One region of the Pseudarthrobacter sp. MOO14 genome, then DNA from elsewhere that is predicted to be linked to it. Evidence: riboswitches for the same ligand, from Rfam matches in the RefSeq annotation. Region 1 holds a riboswitch; the other holds the start of a gene.

Region 1 (15,964 bases):
GAGCCTGGCAATGATCGTGTAGATCTCATACTTGGCGCCGACGTCGATCCCTCGGGTGGGTTCATCAAGGATGAGGACGTCCGGGTCGGAGAACATCCACTTGCTCAGGACCACCTTCTGCTGGTTGCCGCCGGAGAGCTTTCCGGTGATGGCGGCGACCGAGGGTGCCTTGATGTTCATGCTGGTGCGGTAGCCGTTAGCTACCACGGTCTCCTGGTTTTTGTCGACGAATCCGCGCTTCGCGAGCTTGCGCAGCGATGCCAGCGAGATATTGCGCTTGATGTCCTCGATCAGGTTCAGGCCGTAGTGCTTGCGGTCCTCCGTGGCGTAGGCAATGCCGTGCCTGATCGCGTCCGAGACGGTGGACGTATTGATCTCCTCGCCGTACTTGTAAACCTTGCCTGAGGTGGCCGTGCCGTAAGTGCGGCCAAACACGCTCATGGCCAGTTCCGTCCGGCCGGCGCCCATGAGCCCGGCAAGGCCCACGACTTCGCCCTTCCTGACGTGCAGGTTGGCGTTGCTGACTACCATGCGGGCGTGGTCCTGCGGGTGGCGGACGGACCAGTCTTCGATCCGGAGGACTTCCGCGCCGATGTTCGGCTCGCGTTCCGGGTAGAGGCTCTCAAGGTCGCGGCCCACCATGCCACGGATGATCCGCTCCTGGGTGATCTGGCCTTCATCGAGCCGAAGGGTCTCAATGGTCTTGCCATCGCGGATGATGGTGACAGCGTCTGCCACCTTGCGGATCTCGTTGAGCTTATGGCTGATGATGATGCTGGTGACGCCTTGGCCCTTCAAGTGGAGGATCAGGTCCAGCAGGTGGCCGGAGTCCTCATCGTTGAGGGCGGCCGTGGGCTCGTCCAGGATGAGCAGCTTCACTTCCTTGGACAGCGCTTTGGCGATTTCCACGAGTTGCTGCTTGCCCACGCTGATGTGCTGTACCGGGGTGACCGGGTTCTCATCGAGTCCCACGCGGGCCAGCAGTTTTGCTGCCTCCAGGTTGGTCTTCCGCCAGTCCACCCATCCCTTGGTGGCCTGTTCGTTGCCGAGGTAGATGTTCTCGGCGATGGAAAGGTACGGGCTCAGCGCGAGTTCCTGGTGGATGATCACGATGCCCCGCTTCTCGCTGTCCGAGATGCTGGCGAAATTGCAGGGTTCGTTTTCGAACAGGATTTCCCCGTCGAACGTGTTGTGCGCGTATACGCCGGACAACACCTTCATGAGCGTTGATTTGCCGGCGCCGTTCTCACCGCAGATGGCATGGACTTCTCCACGGTTCACATCAAGGGTGACATCCTGCAGCGCCTTCACGCCCGGGAACGTCTTGGTGATTCCTCGCATTTGAAGAATGGGTGTGTTCATCGTCAATTCCCACTGACTGGTCGAATCTTGGCCTTCCTGCTGCTGCAGGAGGTTGCGGGAGGGGCTGCGGCCGGACGGCCGGCCGCAGCCCCCGGCTGTCTACTTGACGTCGGCGTCGGTGTAGTAACCCGAGTCGATCAGTTCCTTCTTGTAGTTGTCCTTGGTGATGATCACGGACTTCAGCAGGTAAGCCGGGACAACCTTGACCTTGTTGTTGTAGGTCTTGGTGTCATTGGTTTCCGGTTCCTGGCCCTTGAGGACGGCGTCCACCATCTTGACCGCCTGGGCGCCGAGCTGCCGGGTGTCCTTGAAGATGGTGGAGTACTGCTCGCCGGCAACGATGGACTTCACGGAGCCCTTCTCGGCATCCTGGCCCGTGACGACCGGCAGGCTTCCCTTGGCGTAGCCGCCGGTGCTGGTGAGGGCCGAGATGATGCCGATGGACAGTCCGTCATAGGGGGACAGGACGCCGTTCAGCTTGGTACCTGAGCTGTAGGCGGACGTGAGGATATCCTCCATGCGCTTCTGCGCCACGGGTGCTTGCCAGCGGAGGATCGCGGCCTGTTCAAACTTGGTCTGGCCGCTGGGGACCTTCAAGGTGCCGGCATCCATGTACGGCTTGAGGGTGTCCATGGCGCCGGTCCAGAAGAAGTTGGCGTTGTTGTCGTCAGGGCTTCCGGCGAAGAGTTCGACGTTGAACGGACCCTTGCCGTCCACTTTCTTGCCACTGGCGTCAAGGAGTCCCAAGCCGGTCAGCAGCGAGGTGGCCTGCTGGACGCCGACCGTGTAGTTGTCGAACGTGGTGTAGTAGTCCACGTTCGGGGTGCCGTTGATGAGGCGGTCGTACGCGATCACTTTGACGTTCTGCTCCTTGGCCTTGGCCAGGACATCGGTCAGGGTGGTGCCGTCAATGGCGGCGATGATCAGCGCCTTGGCGCCCTTGGTCAGCATGTTTTCGATCTGCGAGACCTGGGTTGGGATGTCGTCATTGGCGAACTGGAGGTCTGTCTTGTAGCCAAGGTCCTTGAGCGACTTCTCGACGTTGGCGCCATCGGCAATCCAACGCTCGGATGTCTGCGTGGGCATCGAGATCCCAACCAGCGAGTCGGCGGGCTTCGCCGCGCCGCTGGATTCGGTTGCCGCGCCACGTGAGCCGCAACCGGTGGCGCCCACCGTCAGCGCGAGGACAAGGGCCACCGCGCCCACGATTTTTTTGATTCTCACCATTTTCTCCTTCCGCGGCAGCACTGCCGCGAAGTGTTATTGGACGAGGCAGCAGCGATGCTCCCTGGTCCTGGCCACATTGTTGATGTGTCGGTTCAATATAGACTGATTTGTGAACGCTAACAAGAGGCGGCTATCAAGTGCATGAACCTGCTTCAATTTCATTGACTTCTGCTTTGTTAGCGTTCACACTTGCTGCAGCGCTTAGCTCGACCGTGACCCCTAGACAACCCCGGCAATGAGGCCCCTGCCTCCCGGGCGGAGGCAACCGAATGCCAGATACATCCTTCAGTTCCAACCCTGACCACTGCGTCGTCGGCGTGGATTACGGAACACTTTCCGGCCGTGCCGTGGTGGTGCGTGTCCGCGACGGGAAGGAGCTCGGCAGCGCGGTCCATGCGTATCCGCACGCCGTGGTCACCGACGTCCTGCCACGTGACACAGCGGGCGACGACGGGGCCCGGCTTCCCGGGGAATGGGCGCTCCAGGTGCCCAACGACTACCGGGAGGTGCTTCGCACTGCCGTCCCGGCAGCGGTGGCCGACGCCGGGATCGACCCGGCGGCCGTCGTCGGTATTGCCACGGACTTCACCGCCTGCACCATGGTGCCTGTCATGGCCGACGGCACCCCACTGAACGAACTGCCGGGCTATGCCAACCGGCCGCACGCGTACGTGAAGTTGTGGCGCCACCACGCGGCGCAGGGGCAGGCCGACCGGATCAACCGGCTCGCCGCCGAACGGGGCGAGGACTGGCTTCCCAGGTATGGGGGGCTGATTTCCTCGGAGTGGGAATTCGCCAAGGGGCTGCAGCTGCTGGAAGAGGACCCCGAAGCCTACGCCGCAATGGACCGCTGGGTGGAGGCGGCGGACTGGATCGTCTGGCAGCTGTGCGGCAGGTATGTCCGCAATGCCTGCACGGCCGGGTACAAGGGCATCTACCAGGACGGGCGCTACCCCTCGGAGGACTTCCTGGCCGCCCTGAACCCGGAGTTCAAGGACTTCGTCAGCTCCAAACTCGAGCACACCATCGGTCGGCTGGGTGACGCCGCCGGCACACTGACCGCGGAGGCCGCAGCCTGGACCGGGCTGCCGGAGGGCATCGCGGTGGCGGTGGGAAACGTTGACGCCCATGTGACGGCCCCGGCAGCGAAGGCGGTGGAACCGGGCCAGCTGGTGGCCATCATGGGCACCTCCACCTGCCACGTCATGAACGGCACGGAACTGCGTGAAGTACCGGGAATGTGCGGGGCCGTTGACGGCGGCATCGTTCCCGGCCTGTGGGGCTACGAGGCGGGCCAGTCGGGCGTGGGAGACATCTTCGGCTGGTTCACGAAATACGGAGTCCCGCCCGAATACCACCAGGCGGCCAAGGCGGCGGGTCTGGGGATCCACGAATACCTCACCGAACTGGCCTCGCGGCAGGCCATCGGGGAGCACGGGCTGATAGCCCTGGACTGGCATTCCGGCAACCGGTCGGTCCTGGTGGACCACGAGCTCTCCGGCATCGTGGTGGGCCAGACGCTCGCCACCAGGCCCGAGGACACCTACCGGGCGCTTCTGGAAGCCACAGCCTTTGGAACCCGCACCATCGTGGACGCCTTCCGCGACGCCGGGGTTCCGGTCAAGGAATTCATCGTGGCCGGCGGCCTGCTCAAGAACAGGCTCCTGATGCAGATCTACGCAGATGCCACCGGCCTGCAGCTTTCCACTATCGGCTCGGAACAGGGCCCGGCCCTGGGGTCGGCGATCCACGCCGCCGTCGCGGCCGGCCACTATGCGGATATCCGCCATGCCGCAGCGGCCATGGGCGCCGAACCCGGGGAGGTCTACACTCCAATCCCGGAAAACGTGGCCGCATACGAGGAACTCTTCCAGGAGTACAAAACCCTCCATGATTACTTTGGCCGGGGCAGCAACGACGTGATGCACCGGCTTAAGGTCATCCAGCGACGGGCCGCCCAGGCGGCCCGGCCCGGAGCAGGCGTCGCCGCCAAAGCAACCCTGGGGGTGTCCGCATGACCGCCGAAACAGGCGCCGGAACCGGCCTCCTGGAAACCATCGCCCGGATCCGGGAAGACGTATGCGCCCTGCACGCTGAGTTGACGCGGTACGAACTGGTGGTGTGGACTGCGGGCAACGTCTCGGCCCGGGTGCCCGGCACCGACCTGATGGTCATCAAGCCGTCCGGCGTCAGCTACCAGGAACTGACCCCGGAGCAAATGGTCGTGACCGACCTGCACGGCACGCCGGTGAGGGGCACCAATGTTGGTGGCGGCGGCACGGTCGATTGGGGCAACCCGCCGCTCTCGCCGTCGTCCGACACCGCCGCGCACGCCTATGTGTACCGGCACATGCCCGAGGTGGGCGGGGTGGTGCACACGCACTCCACCTATGCCACCGCGTGGGCCGCACGGGGTGAGGCCATCCCCTGTGTGCTCACCATGATGGGGGATGAGTTCGGCGGTTCCATCCCGGTGGGCCCGTTCGCGCTGATCGGCGACGATTCGATCGGCCACGGCATTGTGGAGACGCTGAAAAACTCGAACTCACCGGCGGTCCTGATGCAGAACCACGGCCCCTTCACCATCGGCAAGGACGCCCGTTCCGCCGTGAAGGCCGCCGTGATGTGCGAGGAAGTGGCCCGCACTGTCCATATCTCGCGGCAGCTCGGTGAACCCCTACCGATCGACGAAGGCCATATCGACTCGCTCTACGCCCGCTACCAGAACGTCTACGGGCAGTAATCCCCAAACCTTTAACAGGAGTACGCATGAACACCGCAGCAAACACCACCCTGGACGGCCACGAGGTCTGGTTCCTCACCGGCAGCCAGCACCTCTACGGGGAGGAAGTCCTCAAACAGGTGGCCGCCCAGTCCCAGGAGATCGCGAACCAGCTGAACGCCAATTCCGCCGTCCCGGTGCGGATCGTCTGGAAGCCGGTCCTGACCGACTCGGATGCCATCCGCCGGACCGCGCTGGAAGCGAACGCCGATGACTCAGTCATCGGCGTGACGGCCTGGATGCACACCTTCAGCCCGGCCAAGATGTGGATCTCCGGCCTGGACCTGCTGCGCAAGCCACTGCTGCACCTGCACACCCAGGCCAACCGCGACCTGCCCTGGGCGGACATCGACTTCGACTTCATGAACCTGAACCAAGCCGCGCACGGCGACCGGGAGTTCGGGTACATCCAGTCCCGCCTCGGCATCGCCCGGAAGACCGTCGTCGGGCACGTCTCCAACCCCGAGGTGGCACGCCAAGTGGGTTCCTGGCAGCGCGCGGCGGCCGGCTGGGCCGCCGTCCGGACCCTGAAGCTCACCCGCTTCGGCGACAACATGCGCAACGTCGCCGTCACCGAAGGCGACAAAACCGAGGCCGAGCTGCGCTTCGGCGTCGCCGTGAACACGTGGTCCGTCAATGAGCTCGCGGACGCCGTGCACGGCGCGGCGGAGGCCGACGTCGACGCCCTGGTGGCCGAGTACGAGGACCTGTACGACGTGGTGCCGGAGCTCCGCGCAGGCGCGGCCAGGCATGAATCGCTGCGGTACGGCGCCCGGATCGAACTGGGCCTGCGCAGCTTCCTCGAAGCCAATGGCTCCGCCGCGTTTACCACCTCCTTCGAAGACCTGGGGGCCCTCCGCCAGCTGCCCGGCCTCGCCGTGCAGCGGCTCATGGCCGCCGGGTACGGCTTTGGCGCCGAAGGCGACTGGAAGACCGCCATCCTGGTGCGCGCCGCGAAGGTGATGGGTGCCGGCCTGCCCGGCGGCGCCTCCCTGATGGAGGACTACACGTACCACCTGGAACCGGGCGCGGAGAAGATCCTGGGCGCCCACATGCTGGAGGTCTGCCCCTCGCTCACGGCGTCGAAGCCGCGCCTGGAAATCCACCCGCTGGGCATCGGCGGCAAAGAGGACCCGGTCCGGCTGGTGTTCGACGCCGATGCCTCCCCGGGCGTCGTCGTCGCCCTGTCCGACATGCGCGACCGCTTCCGCCTGGTGGCCAACGCCGTCGACGTGGTTCCCCTGGACCAGCCGCTGCCCAACCTCCCCGTGGCCCGCGCGCTCTGGCAGCCGAAGCCGGACTTCGCCACGTCCGCCGCCGCCTGGCTCACCGCCGGCGCCGCCCACCACACCGTGCTCTCCACCCAGGTGGGCATGGAGGTGTTCGAGGACTTCGCCGAGATCGCCAAGACCGAACTCCTGACCATCGACGAGGGCACCACCATCCGCCAGTTCAAGAAGGACCTCAACTGGAACGCCGCCTACTACAAACTCGCCGGCGGGATCTGATTCCGTGGCGCAGCCCGGCTACCGGCCCCGGCGGCGGCTGCCAAGGCTTGAGGACGTGGCGGGGCTGGCCGGGGTCTCGCACCAAACCGTCTCGCGGGTGGTCAACAAGCACCCCAACGTCAGCAAGGAGACCCGGCACAAGGTGGAAGCGGCGATTGCCGAACTCGGCTACCGCCGCAATACAGCAGCACGCAGCCTGGTCACCCGGCGCTCGCAGACCATCGGCGTCCTGGGCAGCGAGTTGTCGCAGTACGGCCCGGCCAACACCTTGCTGGGAGTTGAACGGGCCGCGCGGGACGCGGGATATTTTGTCAGCGTCGCTGCGCTGCGGGAAGTCACCAGGGACACCATCCTGGACGCGGTCAGGCACTTCCTGGACCAAGCGGTGGACGGGATCGTCGTGATTGTTCCGCACCTGGCCACGTTGGCGGCCTTGGCGGAACTCGCTATCGGAGTGCCGGTAGTGGCCGTGGGGTCCGACGGGAATGACGCCGTTGGCGGTGTCCGGGTGGACCAGCGCAAGGGAGCCGAACTGGCCGTCCGGCACCTCATAGCGCAGGGCCACCGCCGGATCGGGCATGTCGCCGGGCCACAGGACTGGATTGACGCCGTGGCGCGGTCCGACGGCTGGCGTTCCGCCCTGGAAGCCGCCGGGCTCGAGGCGGATCTCCTGGTCGAGGGAGACTGGAGTGCGGGCAGCGGCTACGCCATTGGCCGTCGGCTGGCTGCTGACCGGCGCGCCACGGCCCTCTTCGTGGGCAACGACCAGATGGCATTGGGGATCCTGCGCGCCCTGAACGAAGCAGGCTTGGAGGTGCCGACGGACGTTTCCCTGGTGGGCTTCGACGACCAGCCCGAATCGGCATACTTCAGCCCTCCGCTGACCGTTGTCCGGCAGGACTTCGAAGAACTGGGCCGGCGCTGCATGGACATGATGCTCGGGGTACTCGGCGGTGCGGAAGGGCCCAGGACGCTGGTGGTGGAACCTGAGCTCATCCTGCGCAGCAGCACGGCCCCGCCCTGCTGAAGCAGCAGGAAGGCGCCGGAATTAATCCGGGGGAGACCGCCGCGAAACGTGGCCACAACAATTGCTGCGTAGGTTTCAGGCATGACGGCTACCTTGCTCACCCGGCTCCGCGACTGGGCCATTGCTACCTTTACCTGCGAATCAGAGTCCGAGGCCGCCGGCGCCATGGCCGATGCCACCCGGTGGGGGTGGCTTCCCGCCTTGAGTGGAGTCTCCGTCGGCGCCGACCATGCCCGCTCCGAACACCTGGGAAGGGTGTCCGGCGGCAACTGAATGTCTGCTTGGCCACACTATTGCGCCGGGGCCCGGATGATGCCCTAAACTGCTTCACTGAGGTGCCTGAAATGGCGCTGTGCAGCAACGAAAGTGAACATGCTAATGGCTACCGATTACGATGCTCCACGCAAGCAGGAAGAGGAGTCTCCCGCTGACTCCCTGGAGGCCCTCCAGGCGTCCCGGAGCGGCAACGCGCAGACCGCAGTCATCGATGTCGACGAGAATGACACCGCTGAAGGCATCGACCTCCCCGGCGCCGATCTGTCCAACGAGGAACTCACCGTCATTGTGGTTCCCGAGCAGTCCGACGAGTTCACCTGCTCGTCCTGCTTCCTGGTCCGCCACCGGTCACAGGTGGCCCGCGAAAAGGACGGCCTGAAGTACTGCCGCGACTGCGAAGGCTGAGCCCCACCCGTTCTTCCCGGCGCCGGTTGCCCCTCCGGGGCGGCCGGCGCTGCTGTGTCTCCGGCCGCCGTCGTTACCAAAATACCCCTCCGTGACAACGGAAAAGGTGCCGTGCCCGGTTGGGGGCACGGCACCTTTTCGTGAACGCTTCGCCCTATTCCGGGACTACCAGGGCGGGCGTATCCTTCTTGAGCGTTTCGCCGCGGAAGAAGCCCGGGTGCGTGCGGGACATGACCAGCATGACGACGGCGCCCAGGGCCAGGATGCCTACGCCCAGGATGAACACCAGGCCCACGCCGAAGACCTCGGAACCGCTGCCGAACTCGGGCGCCAGGCTGTCCACGGCGGTCTGGACGAAGACCACGAACAACCCCACGCCGCCCACCACCGGGCAGACCAGCCTGAACACGAAGTGGCGCACGCTGTTGAACAGGCTGTGCCGGAAATACCAGGTGCAGGCCAGTGCGGTGAGGCCGTAGTAGAAGCAGATCATCAGGCCCAGCGCCAGGATGGTGTCGTTCAGGACGTTGTCGCTGACCACATGCATCACCGCGTAGAACCCGGCGGAGACGACGCCGGCAGCAATGGTGGCGAAGCCCGGCGTTGCGAACTTCCGGCTGATCCGGCTGAAGGGTTCCGGCAGGGCGCCGTAGTGGGCCATCGCCAGCAGGCTGCGGGACGGTGACATGAACGTGGACTGCAGGGAAGCGGCCGAGCTGGAGAGCACCGCCAGGGACATCAGGATGGCGAACGGGCCCATGATGGGGGAGGCCAGCGCCGTGAAGATGTTCTCGTGGTTCTCGGCGTTGTTCAAGCCGTTGCCGGTATCTCCCACGCCGGCGAACATCATGGTGGCGATGCTGACCAGGAGGTAGATGGCCAGGACGATGACCGCGGTGAGGGTGCCTGCCACGCCGGCGGTCTTTTTGCCGTTGGCGGTTTCCTCATTGACCGTGAGGCAGACGTCCCAGCCCCAGTACACGAAGATCGACAGGGAGATGCCGGCGGCAACCTGGCCGAAGGTCTCGATTTTGGTGACGTCGAACCAGTCCCAGCTGAACGGGATGGCGGTCTCCGAGGTGGACCAGTTGGCGAATGCCATGGCGACGAAGAGGCCCAGCACCAGCAGCTGGAATCCCACCAGGCTGTACTGCACCATTTTGGTGGTGTGCATGCCGCGGTAGCTGACCCAGACGGCCAGTGCCACGAACACGAAGCACGTGACGACGTTGAGCGCCTTGTTGTCCGCCAGGTCTGCCAGCTCGGCGGAGCCTGTGACCTGGGACAGGAAGAGATAGAAGAAGTCGACGGCGACGCCGGCCAGGTTGGACAGCACGATGATGTTGGCGGCCAGCAGGCCCCAGCCACCCATCCAGCCGATCCAGGGGCCGAACGCTTTGGTGACCCAGGTAAAGGTGGTGCCGCTGTCCGGGGAATCGGCGTTGAGTTCCCGGTAGGCGAGCGAGACCAGGATCATGGGGATGAAACCGATCAGGAAGATGACTGGCAGTTGGAGCCCGGCTTCGTTGACGGTGGGTCCAAGCGCGCTGGTAAGCGTGTAGGCGGGGGCAATGGTTGAGATGCCCAGGACGACGACGGCCAGCAGGCCGAGCTGCCCGCCCTTGAGTCCCTTGGCGCTGACGCCGCCCGTGGACGGTGCGTGGGCGTGGGGGCCGGATTTGGAGGTACTGGTGCGGATTGTCTCTGTCATGGCACCACTTTCTGAAAGGCTGTGAGACGGAGGTCACTATATGAATGGCGTTCATTTAGTATGGGGCTGCCGGCCCTGTGATGCAAGACGCAATATGAACCACATTCGTTTATGACTGATTTCCACAATTAGTAAGCTCACTGAGAAATTTCCGGATTGCCGGCCGCGGGGCAGCCCACGGCTGGTAGCGTCAGCCATATTGGACCACTTGAGGAGGATGCATGAAAGCTTCACCGACACTGACCAACAACCTGCAGGCAGTCCTGGCCGACCTGATCGAACTCCACATCCAGGGCAAGCAGGCGCACTGGAACATCGTGGGCACCAACTTCCGCGACCTGCACCTCCAGCTCGATGAGATTGTTGACGCTGCCCGCCAGTTCGCCGACGATACTGCCGAGCGGATGCGCGCCCTGCACGCCCTCCCGGACGGCCGCAGCTCCACCGTTGCCGAAACCACCAGCCTGGCCCAGTTCCCTGACGGGCTGATCAGCACTGCGGACGCCATTGAGCGGATCGTTGCCGCCATGGAAGCCGCCGTGGGCACCATGCGCAAGGTCCACGACGAGGTGGATGAGGAAGATCCCACCTCCGCGGACCTTTTGCACGAGTTCATCGCCCGGCTCGAGCAGTTTGCCTGGATGGTGCAGGCTGAAAACATGAAGCCAACCGCCAAGGTGACCACTGCCGACTCCAAGTAGGCCGAGCGTCCCGCACGAGGGCGCCCGGTATCGGAACTCATCCGGCACCGGGCGCCCTTTGCGGTCCCCGTGCGGTCAGGTGGCCTTGGGTACCTTCCGCAGCACGACGGCGGCGAGGACTGCCGCCGTCGCCATCAGTACCAGCCCAATTGCCGCCGTGATGTGCACGCCGGAATCGAACGCCGCCGCCGCAGCGTCCCGGACCGCGTCCGCCAGCGGGCCGGGCAGGACGGCGGCCGCTTCCATGGCGCCGGCCAGCGTTTCCCCGGCGTTGTGCAGCGAGGCGCCCGGGAGCATGCCATCCAATCCGGCCGGGAGGCGCAGATTGTGCTGGTAGGAGGCCGTCAGGATGGAGCCAAGGACGGCCGTCCCCAGCAGTGAGCCCACCTCGTAGCCGGTTTCGGAGATCGCCGCGGCGGCCCCTGACTTTTCCGGCGGCGCGGAGCCCAGGATGAGGTCATTCGAAATGGTTTCTGCCGTGCCCACGCCCAGCGCCAGGACCAGGAGCGCTGCCAGCAGCAGCGCGGGTCCGCCGTCGTGGTTTCCAAACGCCACCAGGGTGTATCCCGTGGCGCTGAACGCCAGCCCCGCCGCCACCACGTACCCAGGGCGGACCTTGCGAACCAGCGGCACCACCACCAAGCCGGCCACCACCGTGGCTGCCAGCGCCGGAATCATCGCCACGCCCGCGGCTGACGGGCTCAGGCCCTCAAGGAGCTGGAGGTGCTGGGCAAGGAACAGGATGAAGCCGTTGAAGGAAAACAGGGCCAGGATGTTGGCGCTGATGGCCATGCTGAACACCCGGTTCCGGAACAGCGACATATCCAGCAGGGGGTGTTCCAGGCGGTGCTGGCGCCGCACGAACACCACGCCCATCGCCATGCCGAACGCCATGCTGCCAAGGCCCGCCAGGCCTGGACCTTCGGTGGCAACATCCTTGATGCCGTAGACCATGGGGACCATCACCAGCATGGACAACAGGATGCTCGGGACGTCCACTCTTCCCGGCGACGGGTCCTTGGATTCCGGGATCAAAGTTCGGCCCAGTGCCAGCAGGGGAACCATCAGGGGCACCGCCACCAGGAACACGGCGCCCCACCAGAAATGCTCCACCAGCCAGCCGCCGAAGATCGGCCCCAAGGCTGCGCCGCCGGAGAATCCGGCAGCCCAGATGGCGACGGCCATCCGCCGGCGGTTGGGCTCCGGGAAGATGTTGCGGATCAGCGACAAGGTGGAGGGCATCAGCATCGCCCCGAAGAACCCCAGTGCGGCCCGTCCGGCGATCAGCCACTCCGCGGAGGGCGCAAAAGCCGTTGCGGCGGACAATCCGGCGAAGCCCGTGCTGCCGATAATGAGCAACCGGCGCCGCCCAATCCTGTCGCCAAGGCTTCCCATCGATACCAGGAGACCGGCCAATACCAGTGGATAAGCGTCAATAATCCACAACACGTGCACGCCGGAGGGTTCCAGGGCGCGGGTGATGGCGGGCAGGGCGAATGTCAGGGCGGTATTGTCCACGGCGACGAGCAGTACCGGGAACATCAGCAGCCCCAGTGCGAGCCAGTCGCGCCGCGGGGACCGCCCGGCCGCTCCGCCGCTGCGTGCAGGCGCCGAGGTCGAAGGGGAAGTCGTCATAAAATAACTATACCGTCCAGACGGTACAGTTTAAAACCTTGCCGTTTCCCTTTTCGACGCCGGCGGAGGGCATGATGGGAAGCATGCCCCGAAAGCCTGTAGCCCGTGATGCGGTCCTTGACGCCTTCGAAACCCTCTTGATCGACGTGGGGGAGCGGGCGGCCACGCTCGACGCGGTGGCCAAAAAGGCAGGCGTGTCCAAGGGGGGACTGCTGTACCACTTCCCCAACAAGGAAGCGCTCATCGAAGTGCTGCTGGACCGCCTGGACGGGCTGGCCAAAGAGGACGCCGACGCCATGGCCGCGGCCGCCGAGGGGGCGGCGGCCTACTTCATCCGCTCCTCCGTCTGGGCGGACACTCCGCTGGACCGGGCCATCGTTGCCGCCACCAGGCTGGCGGAAGTGGCGCACCAGGAAACGCGGCGCCGTTTCGCGGCCATCCAGCAGCGGTGGCTGGACGAGATCGCGGCCGACGTGGGGCCGGGGCTGGCCAAAGCGGTCTTGTATATGGGGGACGGGCTGTATTTCAACGCCATGTTGTCCGTGGGCCCGGCGCCGCAAGGGGGAGCGGCGGCTGACGTGGAGGAACTCCTGGCGGCCCTTGAGCGGCTTCGCAGGTAGCCTCCGCCATTTGCCGGGAAGGGTTGCGGCATAGGACAATGGAATGTTGTGAGGGCTGTCACCGGCCCGCATGATCCAGCCCATGGCTGGTTTACAAGTGAATAGCCTTTGATCTGCGGCGGGAGAGTTCTGCCGGTGTACAGGCAGGCGCCGTAGGAGCAAATCCTCCCCAGGAATCTCGCAGGCCCCCGTACCGCCGCGGCGAGGCGCCTCTGGAAAGCAGCAGGCGGTTCCCATGACCCCCATCGGGGATTCGGAGCCGGTGTGCTCACCGACGGTGCAAGCGGGTCCTGCCAGGCAGGCACCGCGGAAACTCTCAGGTCCAATACAGAGCGGGGAGGAACCCGAATCGCTGTGGCGTACCCTGCGCCGCCTGAGTAAATGGAGTTCCTTCGTGCCGGTTAGCCCAGCCTCCACCACTTTCGTCGACCGCCATATCGGTGCGCGCCGCCAGGCCGACGTCGATACCATGCTCAAAGCCGTTGGCTACGACACTGTCGACTCACTGGTTGACACCGCCGTCCCCAAGGTCATCCGTCAGGAATCTGCCCTTCGCCTGCAGGACGCCCTCAGCGAGGTTGAAGTCCTCACGGAACTGCGGAAGCTTGCCGCGAAGAACAAGACGGCAGTCCAGATGATCGGCCAGGGTTACTACGACACCGTGACGCCGCCGGTGATCCGCCGCAACATCCTGGAATCCCCGGCCTGGTACACCGCCTACACCCCGTACCAGCCGGAAATCTCGCAGGGCCGGCTCGAGGCACTGCTGAACTTCCAGACCATGGTGCAGGACCTGGTGGGACTGCCCATCGCCAACGCCTCGCTGCTGGATGAAGCCACCGCCGTGGCCGAGGCCGTGCTCCTGATGCGCCGCGCCAACAAGTCCGCGGCAGCGAAGGACGGCAAGACGGTGCTCGACATCGACGTTCTTCCGCAGACCATCGCCATCGTGCAGGGTCGCGCCGAGGCGCTGGGCTTCGAGGTGGAGGTCGCCGACCTGTCCAAGGGCCTGCCCGACGGCGCCATCAATGGCGTCGTGCTGCAGCAGCCCGGGGTCTCCGGCCGGGTGTGGGACCAGTCCGCCGTCATTACCGCTGCCAAGGACCGCGGCGCGCTGGTTACGGTGGCTGCGGACCTGCTGGCCCTGACACTGATCACACCTCCGGGCGAGCAGGGCGCGGACATTGCCGTTGGCTCGGCCCAGCGCTTTGGTGTGCCGTTGTTCTTTGGGGGGCCGCACGCCGCCTACATGGCTGTCCGCAAGGGCCTGGAACGTTCCCTGCCCGGCCGCCTGGTTGGGGTGTCCAAGGACGACGCCGGCGTTCCCGCTTACCGCCTGGCTTTGCAGACCCGCGAGCAGCACATCCGCCGCGAGAAGGCCACGTCCAACATCTGCACCGCCCAGGCGCTGCTGGCCATCGTTGCGTCCATGTACGCGGTGTACCACGGCCCGGACGGGCTGAAGGCGATCGCGGAAACGACGCATGGCCACGCCCGTACCCTCGCCGCGGCGCTCAAGGCCGCCGGCCTGGATGTCCTGCACACTTCCTTCTTCGACACCCTGACGGTCCGTGTTGCCGGCCGTGCGTCAGCAGTGATTTCCGACGCCGAGGCCCGCGGCATCAACCTGCGGCCCATCGACTCCGACACCGTAGGCATCTCCCTCGACGAAACCACGACGCCGGCCATCGTCGCGCAGGTCGCCGACGTCTTCGGCGCCCCGGTTGCCGAGGGACACAGCGCGGGCCAGGGCTTTGGGCTGGAGGCCGGCGTCGAGCGTTCTTCCGCCTACCTGCAGCATCCGGTGTTCAATACGCACCGGTCTGAAACCCAGTTGCTGCGTTACATTCGGAAGCTCTCGGACCGTGACCTGGCGCTGGACCGGACGATGATTCCGTTGGGTTCGTGCACGATGAAGTTGAACGCGACGGCTGAGATGGAGGCCATTTCCTGGCCGGAGTTCGCCTCGATCCACCCGTTCGCCCCGGATTCCCAGACCGAGGGCTGGCGCGAACTCATCGGCGGCCTGGAAGCGGACCTGGCCGAGATCACCGGGTATGACCAGGTGTCCATCCAGCCCAACGCGGGCTCCCAGGGCGAACTCGCCGGCCTGCTGGCGATCCGCGGCTACCACCACTCCCGGGGCGAGCAGCAGCGTACCGTGTGCCTGATCCCGGCCTCGGCGCACGGCACCAACGCCGCCTCCGCCGTCCTGGCCGGGATGAAGGTGGTGGTGGTTGCCACCGCCGCTGACGGGACGATCGACCACGAGGACCTGACGGCCAAGATCGAGGCGAACCGGGACGTCCTGTCGGCCATCATGATCACCTACCCCTCCACCCACGGCGTGTTCGATGGGGATGTCCGCGAAGTCTGCGACGCCGTCCACGCCGCGGGGGGCCAGGTCTACATCGACGGGGCGAACCTGAACGCCCTGGTGGGGCTGGCCCAGCCGGGCCGGTTCGGCGGGGACGTCTCGCACCTGAACCTGCACAAGACCTTCTGCATCCCGCACGGCGGCGGGGGACCCGGCGTCGGGCCCGTTGCCGCCAAGGCGCACCTGGCACCGTTCATGCCGGGGGACGCGAACAAGGCCGCGCACGAGCCCGGGCACGGTGTGGCGATCTCGGCGTCCCGGTTCGGTTCGGCCGGCGTGCTGCCGATTTCGTGGGCGTACGTGAAGCTGATGGGCGGGCAGGGCCTGACCGAG
Region 2 (15,964 bases), 340 kb from region 1:
GGTCCGCCAGGAGCTTGGCAGGAACGAAATACCCCACGAGTTTCCACGCGTAGGCAAGGGCACACGCGATCAGCAGCCAGATCCACAGGCTCATGGGGCGGCCGCCGGGCCAGTGGTGTCGCCGCGCTCCGCGGCGCCTGCCTGCGGTGCACTCCCGCGAGCGTGGCGGCCGGCCGGGTGCCCGTATGGCTCGATGTCCGGTTCGAGGCCTTCGTCACGCCGGCCGTGGCTTAGCCATCCCGCCAGCGCCGCCACCACAGCTGCCACCAGGATAGGGACCCCCGGCGGCACGAACGGCACGGCAATCACGGTGGCTACGGCGCACGCCACCGCGATCGCAACGGGCTCCCGGCCCTTTAGCCGCGGCCAGAGCAGTGCGAGGAACGCTGCCACGGCGGCGCCATCGAGTCCCCACCTCTTGGGATCGCCCAGGCCGCTCCCGGCCAGGGCGCCTACGAGCGTGAAGATGTTCCACAGCACATAAATGCCAATCCCGGCGGTCCAGAATCCGCGGCGCTGCTCGGCCGGATCCGTCTGTCCGGTGCTGGTGGCGGTGGACTCGTCGATGGTCAGCTGCGCACCCACGTACTTGCGCCAGCCGCTGGGCCTCAGCAGCGCGTTCAACTGCATGCCGTAGATGCCGTTGCGCATGCCCAACAAGGTGGCGGCGCTCATGGCCGCGATACCCGAGCCTCCTCCGGCAACGACACCGATGAACGCGAACTGCGAGCCGCCGCTGAACAGGAGCAGGCTCAGCGCCATGGTCTGCCACAGGTTGAGGCCGGACGTCACTGACAACGCCCCAAAGGAGATTCCATACAGGCCGGTAGCGATGCTGATGGAGATTCCCACTTTCACCGCGGGCGAGCCCGTCAGTTTCACGGCCGGCGTCCCGGCGGGCACCCTGGCGAGGCCGGCTTCCGCAGGCTCCAGGCCCACAGGATCAGTGGCGCCTGCAGCGGGAGCCGCAGCGAGTGGATCTTCCGGCGGGGCGAACCCTCCGGACCGTACGCCCGCACCAGGGCGTCGACGTGCCCTGCCAGGAATGCGGTGAACATTCCGGTGAGGGCGGTGGCAGTCAGCTTCCGGGTAGGCGGGAGGAGGACGCCGACGGCGGCAGCCAGTTCCAGCAGCCCGCTCACCGCGATCCATTCGTCCCGGGAAAGGAGCGCCAGCGGGTGCTGGGGCACCTGGGGCAGACCGGGTTGCGGATCCACGCGGCAGAGGTATTCCGGAACAACGTCACGGAAGAAACCAGGGTCGCGGAAATGCTTGCCGGCACTGGCCAGCAGGAGGGCACCCATGGCAGCGGCGGACAAGCCTTGGAGTGGAAGGCAGTGCAAGGGCAGGACGTGCAAGGGCAGGCCCTGGACAGCGGGGCCGGACCGGGGAAAAGACATGGAACCACTCAACCACAGCAGGAGCGGGCGCTCGCAACCGGCCGTGCCAGCTGCGGCGGTGCCGACGAGAGGCGGGGCTGCGTCTTTCGTCAGGCCCAGGTGAGCGTGGCGCTGCCGTAGCCCGGGGGCGGAGACGGATAGTCCAGGGGCAGGCCGCCGGAAAGCAGGGGCGGCCCAACGTAGCGGAGCACGCCGTAGGGGCTGTCCATGGTGCGGTACTCCGGTGCTGCCAGCTCCCCGCGGACTGCCTCGGTGTCCGGCAACGCAAAAAGTTCCTCCGCCGTCCGGGCCAGAGACAGGTGCGCAGCGGCGCCCACCCCAGACTGCCTGCGGCTGTCCACCAGGTGGATCACCGCCGCCGCCACGCCGTACCCTGTGGCGTGGTCCAGCGCCTGGACCGGAAGGGCACCCGGGCGCCACCCGTCGTCGTCGTTCCTCCCGTATGCGCGGGCAATCCCGCAGGCGGCCTGGACAATGCTGTCGAAGCCGCGCAGGCCGCTCCAGGGCCCGGTCGTGCCCCAACTGTTGAGGGTAACCACCACCAGGCCCGGGTGTGCGGCCAGCAATTCCCGGGGGTTGAGCCCAAAACGGTCCAGGGCGGCGTGCCGGTAGCCGGTGACCACTACATCCGCACCGGCCAGCAGCTGCCGCAGGCTGTACTGGTTTGCCGGGAGGCCAAGATCGGCTTCCGCGCTGCGCTTGCCGAACGCCGTGTCCACGAACTGGTCCGCGATCTCGGGGAAAGCCGGCGGGTCGATCCGGAGGACATCCGCTCCGAGCGCGGCCAGCAAACGGGTGGCGACGGGCCCTGCGATAACCCGGGTCAGGTCCAGGACGCGGACGCCACCCAGGGGCCGGCCAACAGTGTGCCGACGACCCGGGGTTGTTGCGGCGACGTCACCCAGGCCCAGGCCCGCCGTCGCACCATCGGCAAACTCCACAGCGGCCCAGGGTCCTTGGCCGGCGGCCCGGCCCATGTCCGTCGCCAGCCATTCGGTGCGGGTCCTTACGGCCGCAGCGATCCCGCCGTTGCCTTGGATGGCAGCTTCCGCCTGCAGCGACGGCATGGCGCGGAGTGCCTGATCCGCGTCATCGGCGGAGGACGCCCCCAGCGCCTGCAGCAGCCGCTGCTCATGGTGCGGGTAGTTGGCGTGCAGCCGGATCCAGCCGTCCGCGGTGCGCCGGAAGCCCGACAGCGGCGCGAAGCCCTGCGGCTGGCGCCCCTCGATCCGCAGGTGTCCGAAGGAGTCGAAGGCTGCCGCCGTCAAGGCAGCGGAGGTGCTGAACCGGCCCGCGTCACCCGTGTACCGGTTCAGCGCCTCCGCCGCTGCCCCCACCGATTGCAGGGCCAGGCCCTCCACGTCCAGCGAACCGGCCCACCACCTGCGCGGGAAGGATCCGCCGACGCCGCCCTCCGCCACGGCCGTCCTACTTCGCCTGCGGTGACGCCACGCGGAGCTGGCCCAGGACCCGGGCCGGCACGTTGGTGGTGATCTCCTGGATGCCCAGTTCCTGGCACAGGTCAACGTCCTCCGGCGCGTCGACCGTCCAGACCCTGAAGCGCCGGCCGGAGTCCAGCCAGCGGCGGACGGTGTCCCGGCGTTCGCGGACGTAGTCGATGCCGGGACCCGCCATGCCCACCAGGCAGTCGTCCAGGATTTGTTCGCCCTCGAGTTGGGTGGCCTTCATCAGGTTGGCGATCGCTCCGCCGGTAATGGGACCCACGCCCAGTCCGCCGCGTATCTCGTGGACGGTGAGATCGTCCACGAGCTGGCAAATGTAGCGGGGCGGGACGGATTCCAGGAGGTGGCGGACTGAATCGGGGCTGAAACTCATGAAGGTCACGGCCACGTTATCCAGCGTGGAGCTTTCCGGATCCCAGCCTTGGCTGCGGAGCACTTCCAGTACCCGGTCCTCCAGCTTGAGCTGGTAAGGGCTTGGATGCTTGAGCTCGATGGCCAGGCCCACGGGCCGCCCCGCACCGCGGAGGATGTCCAGGAGCTCCGGAAGGGTGAGGAACTGCTCGGAACGGGCGCCGTAGGCCTCGGGAATCCGCGCCCCCTTCCACGACGAAAAGTCCAGCTGCCGCAGTTCGTGCAGGGTCCGGTCCCCCACCGGCCCCGTGCCGTCCGAGGTACGGTCCAGGTTGGCGTCGTGGAGCAGTACCACGTGCTGGTCCCGGGTCAGGTGGACATCGCACTCCACCCCGTCGGCCCCGTCAGCCAAAGCCTGCAGGTAGGCGGCGCGGGTATGTTCAGCGTAGGTGCCGCTGGAGCCCCGGTGGGCGTAGACCAACGGCCGTTGCGGCACAGACTCGTCAGTTGTCATGCTCACACGGTAGCGGACCGGCTTCCGCCTTCGGGGCTAGGCTTGGCACATGCAGGTGAACTCTGAGGCAACTACCGGGCGCGCCGCGCAGGATGCACCAGCGGAGGCGACGCGGCAGGTGCGGCAGGGCACCTTGGCGGCAGGCGCCGTCGTCGCCCGCGATCCTGGCGCCGGTGACGCCGAAAAGGCGGCAGCGCTGCGGAAAATGAAGCTGCTGGCGCTGAGCCTGCTCATTGCCATGGCCGTGATCTTTGTCTTCGCGTTTGCCCTCCAGAGGGACTACCCGTGGCTGCAGTACGTGCGCGCAGCCGCCGAGGGGGGCATGGTGGGCGCGCTCGCCGACTGGTTTGCCGTCACTGCCCTGTTCAAATACCCCATGGGCATCAAGATTCCGCACACCGCGATCATCCCCCGCCGGAAAGACCAGATCGGCGCTTCCCTGGGCGAATTCGTGGAGACGAATTTCCTCTCCGAACAGGTGGTCCAGGACAAGCTGGCAAGCGTCAACATCGCCGGCCGTGCCGGCCAGTGGCTGGCCGCGCCGGGTGGTGCGGAGCGGGTGGCCAAGGAAGGTGCCGCCGTGATCCGCGGCGCCTTTAAGGTTTTGAATGACGACGACGTCCAGGCCGTCATCGAGGGCATGGTGCGCAAGCACCTGCTCACCCCGCCGTGGGGCCCGCCGGTGGGCAGGCTCGCCGAGCGGATCTTCCATGACGGGCACCACCACACCCTGGTGGACCTGATGGTGGACCGCGCCGCGGACTGGGTGGACGACAACCACGAGACCGTCAGCCGCCTGGTGTCCGACCGCTCCCCCACCTGGGTGCCGCAGTTCGTGGACGGGCTGGTGGGCGACAAGGTGTACGTAGAGATCCTGAAGTTCGTCCGGGCCGTCCAGGCCGACCCCAACCACCAGGTGCGGCAGTCGATCGACAAGTACCTGAACGACCTCGCGCAGGACCTTCAGCACGACCCGGCCATGATTGCCCGGGCCGAGGACATCAAGGCCCAGGTCCTGGGTGATCCCGAGGTGCGCGAACTCGCGTCCCGCACGTGGGGCACCGTCAAGAATGCGCTGCTCGGTGCCGTGGACGATCCCGACAGCGAACTCACCATCAAGTTCAAGGCAGCTGTGCGGGATTTCGGGACCAGGCTGGTGGGCGACCCCGAACTGGCGGGGAAGGTCAACGCCTGGATCGGGGACGCCGCGGCCTACTTGGTAAAGACTTATCGCTCGGACATCGCCGGGGTCATCACGGACACGGTGGCCCGTTGGGATGCCGAGGAGACCTCGCAGAAGATCGAACTGCAGGTGGGCAAGGACCTGCAGTTCATCCGCATCAACGGCACGGTGGTGGGCTCCCTGGCGGGGCTTGCGATATTCACCGTGGCGCAGCTCATCTTCGGGTAGCTTTCGCTCCCGCAGGTCCCGGGTGCGTTTGGCGCGTACGACGGCGGGATGAGGCTCGCACGCTCACGGCACCTTGGTTGCGCCACGAGGGCGTCCGGCCCGGTTTGGCTTGAGCGGGTGCTTGGCGACAGGGCCTGGGGGCAGGACTGGTCGGCAGGACTGGTCGGCAGGCATAAATGTCAGTGCCCCGTTGGATGATGTGTTTATGGGAATCGGTGCGGATCTGGCGGTGGTGATGGGTGTTTCTGCCTCTGTTGCTGCGCTCAGCGGGCTGGTTCTGGAGGATGCTGCGCTTTGTTCCGGCGCCGACGTTGGTGCTGAAGTGGACGTGCTGCAGCGGCGGTATGAGTCATGCTTGGGGCGGCTGGAGGTGGTGGCCCGGTTGGAGGCCCAGCTGGCGGCGGTGAAAGCCCAAGACGTGGCGGAGTGCGTCGGGTTCCAGCATGCTCTGCTTCCGCCGGACGCCCCGGTGGAGGAGCGCACGTATGCGGAGATGTCGGTGGTGGAGGAGATCGCCGGGATCCTCACCATCAGTTCCGGGGTTTCCGGGGCGTTGGTGGAGCAGTCCCGGCGGGTTTGTTCACTGCCACCTGTGTTTGAAGCCTTGGCTGCGGGTGGGGTGTCGTGGCAGCACGCCCGGATCGTGGCCGACGAAACCGAAGGCCTGACCTCTGCAGGGGCGGCCGGGTTGGTGGCGCATTTCTTTGACCCTGACGCGCCCCACCCGGCCCGGGGCGCGGCGCCCGGTGACCTTGTCCCGTCCCGGTTCCGGGCGAAGGTCCGGGCCTGGCGGGAACGCCACCACCCCGAAACCCTGGAGAAACGCCACGCCAAGGGGGTGGCGGACCGGCGGATGGATTACGCCCCGGACCACGACGGGATGGCCTGGCTCTCGCTCTACCTGCCCGGGGACACCGCATGCGCGATCTGGAACCGCAGCACCGCCACCGCCCGCGGCCTCCAAACCCCCGACGAGCCCCGCACCCTCACCCAGCTCCGCGCCGACGTCGCCGCATCCCTGCTCCTCGGCGCCGGAAACGCGACAGCCCCGGGTGAAGCTGCCGCAGATGCCGGTGCTATCGGCAAGATCCCCACGCCGCGGGCGGACGTCCTGGTCACGGTCCCGGTGTTCTCACTGCTCGGCCTCACCGAGGAGCCCGCGGTACTGGACGGGTTCGGGCCGATCCCGGCATCCATGGCGCGGAAGCTCGTCGCCGGCGGCGCGGAATCGTTCTACCGGGTCCTGGTCGACCCCCGCGACGGGGCACCCCTGGAAATCGGCCGCACCCGCTACCGGCTCCCGGCGACCATCAAACAATGGCTCCGGCTGCGGGACACCACATGCACCTTCCCCGGCTGCACCAACCACACCCCCGACAACGACACCGACCACCTCAACCCCTGGCACCACGGCGGCACCACCGGAACCCACAACCTGGCCCAACTCTGCCCCCGACACCACCGCCTCAAACACCACAGCACCTGGACCCCCGACCCAGCCACCAAAAACAAACCACCCGGCTGGACCTCACCCACCGGCCGACACTACAAACCCGAACAACACGACCCCCAACCAACCCACTGGCCACCAGGAACCCCGCCGGCCAGAACTAAAGCAATGCCCGTCCAATTCCACGGCGAACAGGCAGGCATTGAAGACCTCCCGCCATGGGAACCGGACGACGCCAACCTCATAGACCTCAACGACCTGTCACCGGAAGACCCCCTGTGGGTAGAGTTCTTCGAGACGCCGTTCGCCCTGTCGGAGTGACTCCGGATCAGCCGGAGGTGAAGCTGGGGCGACTTCGGTTCAGCCGGATGTGACGCTGGGGCGACCCCGGTTCAGCCGAAGTAACCCAGGCCCGGTCAGAGTGACTCCGGTACAGCCGGACGTGACGCTGAGGCGATTCCGGTCAGCTGCGGTGCCGCTGGAGCAGCTAAGCCGGCATGCCCTACGGCTGCAGGCTCCTAGGCGAAGGACTCCAGCCCGACGCCGGCTGCCTCAAGCCCTGCCCTGATCCGGACCGCCATCTCTACGGCGTCAGGAGTCCCACCGTGAATGCACAGGGAGTCCGGCCGGACCGCAATGACAGTTCCGTCCGCGGCCGCCACTTCGCCTCGCGTAGCCAGGCGAACAGCCCGTTCGACAACCGCATCAACGTCGTACAGGACGGCATCGTCCTCGGAAAGCGGCACCAGGCTGCCATCGGCGCGGTAGGCACGGTCGGCGAAGGCCTCGACGAACACCGGGTGCCCCGCTTCCTTGGCCTGCTTGAGCAGCTCCGAGCCGGGGAAGCCCAGGATGGGCAGGCCGGGATCGTAGGCGTTGACGGCCGCCACCACGGCGGAGGCTTGCTCGGCGTCATGGATCACCGCTTCATACAGGGCTCCGTGCGGCTTGACGTAGTCCACAGAGGCACCCACCGCATGCGCTACGCCGTCGAGCGCCCCCAGTTGGTACAGCACGTCACCGAAGAGCTCATCAAAACTCATGTCCAGCGCGCGGCGGCCGTAGCCGGCCAGATCGCGGTAGCCGAGGTGGGCCCCGACGGTGACATCCAGTTCGTAGGCGGCCCTGCAGCTGTCCAGCATGGTGATGGGGTCACCGGCGTGGAGGCCGCACGCCACGTTTACGCTGGTGGCCATCTGGAACATCGCCGGATCGCCTCCTGCCGTCCAGGAGCCGAATGATTGCCCTACGTCAGCGTTGAGATCCAAGTGTGTTGCCTTCCAGCGTCAGGTTGTCCGGCGCGGCAGCGGCGGTCAGCTCGCCGGGAATGGTGTCCGGCATCGGCCCAAAAGCCTCGCGGGCGTTCCTGGCCACTGCGCGGCCCATCATGAGGTTACCGGCTCCACCCACAACAGCCCCTATCCCGAAGGGCAGGGCGCGGCCAAATAACGCAGTGCCCTGCCGCTTCAGGAGGTTCTTCAGGAAGGCCGACTGGATCCGCTTACGGACGCTCCCGAATCCCGGCACCACCATCGACTTGGACAGAACGCTCCCCCAGGCATTGCCTGCGCTGTTGCCGGCTGCCTGGCCGCTGAGGGTCCCCAGCAGCGCAGTGCCCTCTTCGCCGAGCATGATGGCCATGACCATGGTGCCGGCTTTCTCCGGGTTGGTCAGCCTGATGCCGTGCAGTTCAGCCAGCGACGTTGCGTAAAGGGCCGTGGCTTCCAGGAAGCCAACGGTGGCGGCCGCGGAAAGTCCCAGCGACGCCACGGTTCCAACGCCGGGGACGACGGCGGTGGCACCCACCAGGGCGCCTCCTCCGGCGACAGCCCGGAGGTAGTCGCGTTCCGCGATGTCTGCCAACTGCGCGGCTGTTGCCCGCGGATGCTTCTTCTGGAGCCTCCGGATGTAGCCCACCACCAAAGGCCGCTGGATCTGCACGGCCTTCAGGATCATGTTGTGAACGCCGGGCTTGGGCTTGCCCTGGGCGTCAAACATCGCGTTATGGGCGGTTTCCTGTGCGATACGGAGTGCGGGGTTGCTGCGCCGGGCCATGGTCACCTTCATTCAAATCGACCTGCAGCGCGTGGCTGCCGTGTCATCCCATCCTAAGTGGATAAACACTAAGCATGCTTACACTTTTTGGGCCGGCTCTTCTGCGTCCGCGCGTTCGCCGCGGCGACCGGCGGCCTCGTCGGCCCGAAGCTCGGCCCGGAAGACCTCGAAGCGGGCCAGGTGCGCGGGACGGCGCCGGAGAATGGCCCACGCCACGCCGAGGATGACGAACCAGACGGGAGTCACCAGCAGGGCAGCGAGCGTGTCGGGCTGGGTGGTCAGGGCCCAGAGAACGAAGGCGAAGAACGCGTACACCACCCACACGGCGGGGATGCCACCGGGCATCTTGAACTTCGAGGCCGCGTGCAGGTGCGGGCGGCGACGCCGGAAAGAGATGTAGCTCGCGAGGATGATCGACCAGACAAAGACGAAGCAGACGGCCGACACGGTGGTCACCATTTCAAAGGCCATGCCAACATCCTGGCCCGCATACATGAGTACGACGCCGGACAGCAGCAGGACGCAGGACAGGAACAGCGCGTTGCTGGGCACCTTCCTCGTGGAGAGCCGGCTGAAGACACCGGGGGCGTCGCCTTCCTGGGCCAGGCCGAAGACCATGCGGGACGTGGAGTAGATGCCGGAGTTCGCAGAGGACATCGCCGAAGTGAGGACCACCAGGTTGACCACCGTGGCCGCGGCGCCGAGGCCGGCCAGGGAGAACATCCCGATGAAGGGGCTGTGGCCGGCGGCGAACTGGGTCCACGGGGTGACTGCCATGAGGATGACCAGCGCGCCGACATAGAAGAGCAGCACGCGGACGGGGATGGCGTTGATGGCCCTGGGCAGCGTGCGCTCGGGATTCTTGGCCTCGGCGGCGGTGGTGCCCACCAGTTCGATGCCCACGAAGGCGAATACTGCAATCTGGAATCCGGCCACAAAGCCCATGAACTCATTGGGGAAGAACCCGCCATGGCTCCACAGGTTGGTGAAGCTAGCCGTGCCCGCGTCGCTCTGGAAACCGGTGAAGATCATGAAAAGTCCCACGATGATCAGGGCCGCGATGGCGACGATCTTGATGAGGGCGAACCAGAACTCTGTCTCGCCGAACGCCTTGACCGTGGCGAGGTTCAGCAGCAGCAGGATGCCCACCGTGGCCAGGCCCGGGATCCAAAGCGGCAGCGCCGGCCAAAGTTCTTTTGAGTACCCGGCGATGGCGATGACGTCCGCGATTCCGGTGATCACCCAGCAGAACCAGTACGTCCACCCGGTGAAGAAGCCTGCCCACGGACCCAGGAGGTCGGCGGCGAAATCACTGAAGGACTTGTAGTTCAGGTTGCTCAGCAGCAACTCGCCCATGGCCCGCATGACGAAGAAAAGCATGAAGCCGATGATCATGTACACGAAGATCACGGAAGGTCCGGCGGCGGAAATGGTCTTGCCGGAACCCATGAACAGGCCTGTGCCGATCGCGCCACCAATGGCGATGAGCTGGATATGCCGGTTGGTGAGTTGCCGTTCCAGGTGGGGAGGCCCGCTGCGGGCCGCCGTGGCAGCACCCTGGCCGCGGGCTGGTTCGCTGTTGGACGTGGGGGGATGAATCGCCATGAGGAACTCCATCGATAAAGCGGCTTTTGGAGCCGCAAAGATTTGGTTCCTCCCCGCTCTGTTGTGGACCTGAGAGTTTCCGCAGCCAAAGCCGCTTGCACCGTCGGTGAGCCAAGGTCATGCCCGGCTGCTTTCCAGAGTTGCCTGTCCGCGGCGGTACGTGGGCCTGAGAGTTTCCTGGGGAGGGTTTGCTCCTACGGCGCCTGCTGGGTGTACCCGGCAGGACTCTCCCGCCGCAGGTCGAAGGCGTATTCAGTTGGAGGTCGGCGGCTTTTTGGGCCGCCGCCGGGCATGCACGGGACAGGCGCCGACTGGTAGGCCGCTCCGGATACGCTGAGCCAGCCACCGGCGGCGCCAATCCCGGGTTCAGTGTGGTGTCCGTCACGATCGAATGTCAAACCCCTTCCGACACAAGCGGGGAACGAAGGCGTCACGCGCCCAGTCAAGCCCCTCACCGCACCTGGCCGATTTGCCAATGACGGGTTCGTCCCGATACCTTGTGAGCCGAATCACCCACATTTGAATAAGCCTTTCGAGCTGTGACGGGAGAGTCCTCCCGGCGAATCACCGGGCAGGCGCCGTAGGAGCAAATCCTCCCCAGGAATCTCTCAGGCCCATGTACCGTCACGGCGAGGCGACTCTGGAAAGCAACCAGGCTCCGGCCTGGTTCACCGACGGTGCAAGCGGTCCCCTGCCACCAGCAGGCAACGCGGAATCTCTCAGGTCCAATACAGAGCGGGGAGGAACCCATCCCACGCCGTGCCACCCTGGCCGGCCAGACCTGGAGTTTCTCATGACGATTCAGTCGCTTCCAACATCCTTCGTGGACCGCCATATCGGCGCGCGCCGCCAGGCCGACGTCGACACCATGCTCAAGGCCGTGGGATACGACAGCGTGGACGGCCTGGTTGACGTGGCCGTCCCCGCGTCCATCCGGCAGGAAACTGCGCTCAAGCTGACCGACGCCCTCAGCGAGGTTGAAGTCCTCACGGAACTGCGGAAGCTTGCCGCGAAGAACAAGACTGCCGTCCAGATGATCGGCCAGGGCTACTACGACACCGTGACGCCGCCGGTGATCCGCCGCAACATCCTGGAATCCCCGGCCTGGTACACCGCCTACACCCCGTACCAGCCGGAAATCTCGCAGGGCCGGCTTGAGGCGCTGCTGAACTTCCAGACCATGGTGCAGGACCTGACGGCGCTCCCGATAGCCAACGCTTCCTTGCTGGATGAAGCCACCGCCGTGGCCGAGGCCGTGCTCCTGATGCGCCGCGCCAACAAGTCCGCGGCAGCCAAGGACGGCAAGACGGTCCTGGACATCGACGTACTTCCGCAGACCATCGCTATTGTCAGGGGCCGTGCGGAGGCGCTGGGCTTCGAGGTGGAGGTCGCGGACCTGTCCAAGGGCCTGCCCGAGGGCGACATCAATGGCGTCGTGCTGCAGCAGCCCGGGGTCTCCGGCCGGGTGTGGGACCAGTCCGCCGTGATCACCGCTGCCAAGGACCGGGGCGCGCTGGTCACGGTGGCTGCGGACCTGCTGGCCCTGACCCTGATTACCCCTCCGGGCGAGCAGGGCGCGGACATTGCTGTCGGCTCGGCCCAGCGTTTTGGTGTGCCGTTGTTCTTTGGGGGGCCGCACGCCGCCTACATGGCCGTCCGAAAGGGCCTGGAACGTTCCCTGCCCGGCCGCCTGGTTGGGGTGTCCAAGGACGATGCCGGCGTTCCCGCTTACCGCCTGGCTTTGCAGACCCGCGAGCAGCACATCCGCCGCGAGAAGGCCACATCCAACATCTGCACCGCCCAGGCGCTGCTGGCCATCGTGTCCTCCTTCTACGCCGTTTACCACGGCCCCGACGGCCTGAAGGCGATCGCAGAGACCGTCCACCACAAGGCCAGGGTCCTGGCAACAGCACTCACGTCACTGGGCCGCGAACTGGTCACGGACTCCTTCTTCGACACCCTCACCGTCCGCGTTCCGGGCAAGGCCGCCAAGGTGATCACCGCCGCTGAAGCCCGCGGCATCAACCTGCGCTTCATCGATCCGGACACGGTGGGCGTCTCCGTTGATGAGACGACGACGGCGGCAACACTTTCCGCCGTCGCCGTCGCCTTTGGCGCCGGTCCGGTGGGTGACGCCCAGGGATTCGAACTGCCCGACACTATTTTGCGTTCCTCGGCCTACCTGCAGCACCCGGTCTTCAACACGCACCGGTCCGAAACCCAGCTGCTGCGTTACATCCGCAAGCTCTCGGACCGCGACCTGGCGCTGGACCGCACCATGATCCCGCTGGGTTCATGCACCATGAAGCTGAACGCCACGGCCGAGATGGAAGCCATTTCCTGGCCGGAGTTCGCCTCGATCCACCCGTTCGCCCCGGACTCCCAGACCGAAGGCTGGCGCGAACTCATCGCCGGCCTGGAAGCGGACCTCGCCGAGATCACCGGGTATGACCAGGTGTCCATCCAGCCCAACGCGGGCTCGCAGGGCGAACTCGCCGGGCTGCTCGCGATCCGCGGCTACCACCATTCCCGGGGCGAGCAGCAGCGCAACGTCTGCCTGATCCCGGCCTCGGCGCACGGCACCAACGCCGCCTCCGCCGTGCTCGCGGGCATGAAGGTGGTCGTGGTTGCCACGGCTGCCGACGGCACCATCGACCACGACGACCTGACGGCCAAGATCGAGGCCAACAAGGACGTCCTCTCGGCCATCATGATCACGTACCCGTCCACGCACGGCGTGTACGACTCCGATGTCCGCGAAGTCTGTGACGCTGTGCATGCTGCCGGCGGCCAGGTCTACGTTGACGGCGCCAACCTCAACGCACTTGTAGGGCTGGCCCAGCCGGGCCAGTTCGGCGGGGACGTGTCCCACCTGAACCTGCACAAGACCTTCTGCATCCCGCACGGCGGCGGGGGACCCGGCGTCGGGCCCGTTGCCGCCAAGGCGCACCTGGCACCGTTCATGCCGGGCGACGCGAACAAGGCGGCGCACGAAGCCGGGCACGGTGTGGCGATCTCGGCGTCCCGGTTCGGTTCGGCCGGCGTGCTGCCGATTTCGTGGGCGTACGTGAAGCTGATGGGCGGTGAGGGCCTGACCGAGGCCACCAAGTCCGCGCTGCTGGCGGCCAACTACGTCGCGTCCCGCCTGAACGAGTACTTCCCGGTCCTCTACACCGGTGAAGGCGGGCTGGTGGCGCACGAGTGCATCCTGGACCTGCGCGAACTCACGGCGAAGACGGGAGTCACGGCCGAGGACGTGGCCAAGCGGCTGATCGACTTCGGTTTCCACGCCCCCACCCTTTCGTTCCCTGTCGCGGGCACGCTGATGGTGGAGCCCACCGAGTCCGAGGACCTGGCCGAGATCGACCGCTTCATCGAGGCCATGATCACCATTCATGGCGAGATCCAGCAGGTGGCCAACGGCGACATCACCCTGGAGGCATCCCCGGTGCGCAACGCACCCCACACTGCGGCCGCCGTCGTCAGCTCTGACTGGGACCGCGCCTACCCGCGGGAGCAGGCGGCCTTCCCCGTTGCCTCGCTCCGCCAGGACAAGTACTTCCCACCCGTCGGCCGGATCGACGGCGCCGCCGGCGACCGGAACCTGGTCTGCTCCTGCCCGCCCCTCGAAGCGTTCGAGACTTCGACAAGCTCAATCACCGGATTGGAAGACTGATTCCCATGACCGAGAACTACACCGCTCTTTTCGAGCAGCACAAGAAGGCCGGGGCCTCGTTCACGGACTTCGGCGGCTGGCAGATGCCGCTCAAGTACGAGTCTGAACTCGCGGAACACCACGCTGTCCGCAAGGCCGCCGGGCTGTTCGACCTCTCCCACATGGGAGAAGTCTGGGTCACCGGCCCCGACGCCGCCGCGTTCCTGGACTACGCCCTGGTGGGCAAGATCTCCGCGGTCGCCATCGGCAAGGCAAAGTACTCGCTGATCTGCAACGAAGACGGCGGCATCATCGACGACCTCATCACCTACCGCCGGCCATCCCCCGAAGAGGGCGTTGACAGGTACCTGGTGGTGCCCAACGCGGGCAACGCCGCAGTGGTGGCCAAGGAACTCCTGGAACGCTCCGCCGCCTTCGACGTCACTGTGGAGGACGCCTCCGCCAACACCTCGCTGATCGCCGTCCAGGGACCGAATTCCGAAGCGATCCTCCTGACGCTGGTCCCGGCCGAACAGCACGCACTGCTCACCGGGCTCAAGTACTACGCCGCCGTGGAGGTGGGCATCGCCGTCAACGGCACGGTCCAAGACCTGCTCGTGGCCCGGACCGGCTACACCGGCGAGGACGGGTTCGAGATCTACGTTCCCAACCTGGACGCGCCCGCGCTGTGGGAGGCACTGCTCCAGGCCGGCGAAGGCTCCGGCCTGGTGCCCGCCGGCCTCGCCGCCCGCGACTCGCTACGCCTCGAAGCCGGGATGCCGCTCTACGGCAACGAACTCTCCCGCTACGTCAACGCTTACGCGGCAGGCCTGGGCCCCGTGGTGTCGCTGGCCAAGGAAGGCGACTTCGTGGGCAAGGACGCCCTGGCAGCCATCAAGGCCGCCGGAGTCGGATCAACCATCGGGCAGAAGTTGGTGGGCCTCAAGGGTGCCGGACGCCGCGCCGGCCGCGCCCATTACCCCGTCCTTAAGGACGGCACCCTGGTGGGCGAAGTAACCTCCGGCCAGCCCTCCCCCACCCTCGGATACCCCATCGCCATGGCCTACGTCGAGGTCGAATTTGCTGAAGTCGGCACCGTCCTTGACATCGACCTCCGCGGAAAGCCCGAGCGCTTCGAAGTGGTCCCCCTCCCGTTTTACAGGCGCCAGAAGTAGCTTCCGGGGCTGGGTTCGGCCCGGGGGGCCGCACCCGCAGGACCCAACGCCCGCTCACTTGTTGCGGGAATCAACCCAACGCCCGCTCACTTCTTGCGGGAATCAACCCAACGCCCGCTCACTTCTTGCGGGAATCAACCCAACGCCCGCTCACTTGTTGCGGGAATCAACCCAACGCCCGCTCACTTGTTGCGGGAATCAACCCAACGCTTTCTCACTTTCTCAACACGAACCCAAGGAAACACACATGGCAAAAGTTGTAGCTGAACTGAAATACTCCGCCGAGCACGAATGGGTTGCTGTGGACGGATCCGGGCCTGCGGGGATCGGGATTTCCGCCGTGGCGGCCGACGCCCTGGGCGACATCGTGTACGTGGACCTGCCTGAGGTCGGCTCCATCGTCACGGCCGGCGAAACCTGCGGCGAGGTGGAATCCACCAAGTCCGTCTCCGACCTCTACGCCCCGGTCACCGGCGAGGTCACCGAGATCAACGACGGCGTGGTCTCGGACCCCGCCCTGATCAACAGCGATCCCTACGGTGCAGGCTGGCTCTTCAAGGTGTCCGTCACCGAGGAAGGCCCGCTCATGTCCGCCGAGGAATACGCCGCAGCAAACGGCGGCGAGCTGTGAGCGCCCCGGCAGAAGTGGGCGCCTTCGAGCAGGTGGCCTCCCCCAGCCTGAACGCCGACCTGTCCGTCCTGGACCCTGAGGTTGCCGCCAGGATCGACGACGAGCTTGGCCGCCAGCGCGACGGCCTGGAAATGATCGCCTCCGAGAACCACACGGCCGCCGCCGTCATGCAGGCCCAAGGCTCAGTCCTGACCAACAAGTACGCTGAGGGCTACCCGGGCAAGCGCTACTACGGCGGCTGCGAACACGTCGAC

The links. A riboswitch is a leader RNA that binds a small molecule or an ion and turns the genes downstream of it on or off. The one in region 1 is predicted to bind glycine.
Region 2: linked by a shared signal. The riboswitch ahead of gcvP (aminomethyl-transferring glycine dehydrogenase) and the one ahead of gcvP (aminomethyl-transferring glycine dehydrogenase) in region 1 are both predicted to bind glycine.

The regions. Positions count from the first base shown of each region.
Region 1 covers NZ_CM177849.1:3,240,893-3,256,856, forward strand. Annotated here, with positions in the region: gene mmsA (multiple monosaccharide ABC transporter ATP-binding protein) at 1-1,362, opposite strand, end outside; gene chvE (multiple monosaccharide ABC transporter substrate-binding protein) at 1,462-2,589, opposite strand; gene araB (ribulokinase) at 2,859-4,607, shown strand; gene AC4EEV_RS15155 (L-ribulose-5-phosphate 4-epimerase) at 4,604-5,332, shown strand; gene araA (L-arabinose isomerase) at 5,359-6,879, shown strand; gene AC4EEV_RS15165 (LacI family DNA-binding transcriptional regulator) at 6,884-7,906, shown strand; gene AC4EEV_RS15170 (hypothetical protein) at 7,988-8,179, shown strand; gene AC4EEV_RS15175 (DUF4193 domain-containing protein) at 8,285-8,587, shown strand; gene AC4EEV_RS15180 (APC family permease) at 8,742-10,298, opposite strand; gene AC4EEV_RS15185 (Dps family protein) at 10,520-10,999, shown strand; gene AC4EEV_RS15190 (MFS transporter) at 11,075-12,634, opposite strand; gene AC4EEV_RS15195 (TetR/AcrR family transcriptional regulator) at 12,718-13,254, shown strand; glycine riboswitch at 13,364-13,460, shown strand; gene gcvP (aminomethyl-transferring glycine dehydrogenase) at 13,649-15,964, shown strand, end outside.
Region 2 covers NZ_CM177849.1:2,897,386-2,913,349, reverse strand. Annotated here, with positions in the region: gene AC4EEV_RS13615 (AzlD domain-containing protein) at 1-94, opposite strand, end outside; gene AC4EEV_RS13610 (AzlC family ABC transporter permease) at 91-882, opposite strand; gene AC4EEV_RS13605 (DoxX family protein) at 879-1,400, opposite strand; gene AC4EEV_RS13600 (CoA transferase) at 1,490-2,821, opposite strand; gene AC4EEV_RS13595 (glycerophosphodiester phosphodiesterase) at 2,829-3,728, opposite strand; gene AC4EEV_RS13590 (DUF445 domain-containing protein) at 3,934-5,139, shown strand; gene AC4EEV_RS13585 (HNH endonuclease signature motif containing protein) at 5,345-6,910, shown strand; gene AC4EEV_RS13580 (LamB/YcsF family protein) at 7,108-7,857, opposite strand; gene AC4EEV_RS13575 (hypothetical protein) at 7,841-8,644, opposite strand; gene cycA (D-serine/D-alanine/glycine transporter) at 8,723-10,249, opposite strand; glycine riboswitch at 10,298-10,393, opposite strand; glycine riboswitch at 10,394-10,492, opposite strand; glycine riboswitch at 10,783-10,883, shown strand; gene gcvP (aminomethyl-transferring glycine dehydrogenase) at 11,043-13,925, shown strand; gene gcvT (glycine cleavage system aminomethyltransferase GcvT) at 13,931-15,079, shown strand; gene gcvH (glycine cleavage system protein GcvH) at 15,327-15,710, shown strand; gene glyA (serine hydroxymethyltransferase) at 15,707-15,964, shown strand, end outside.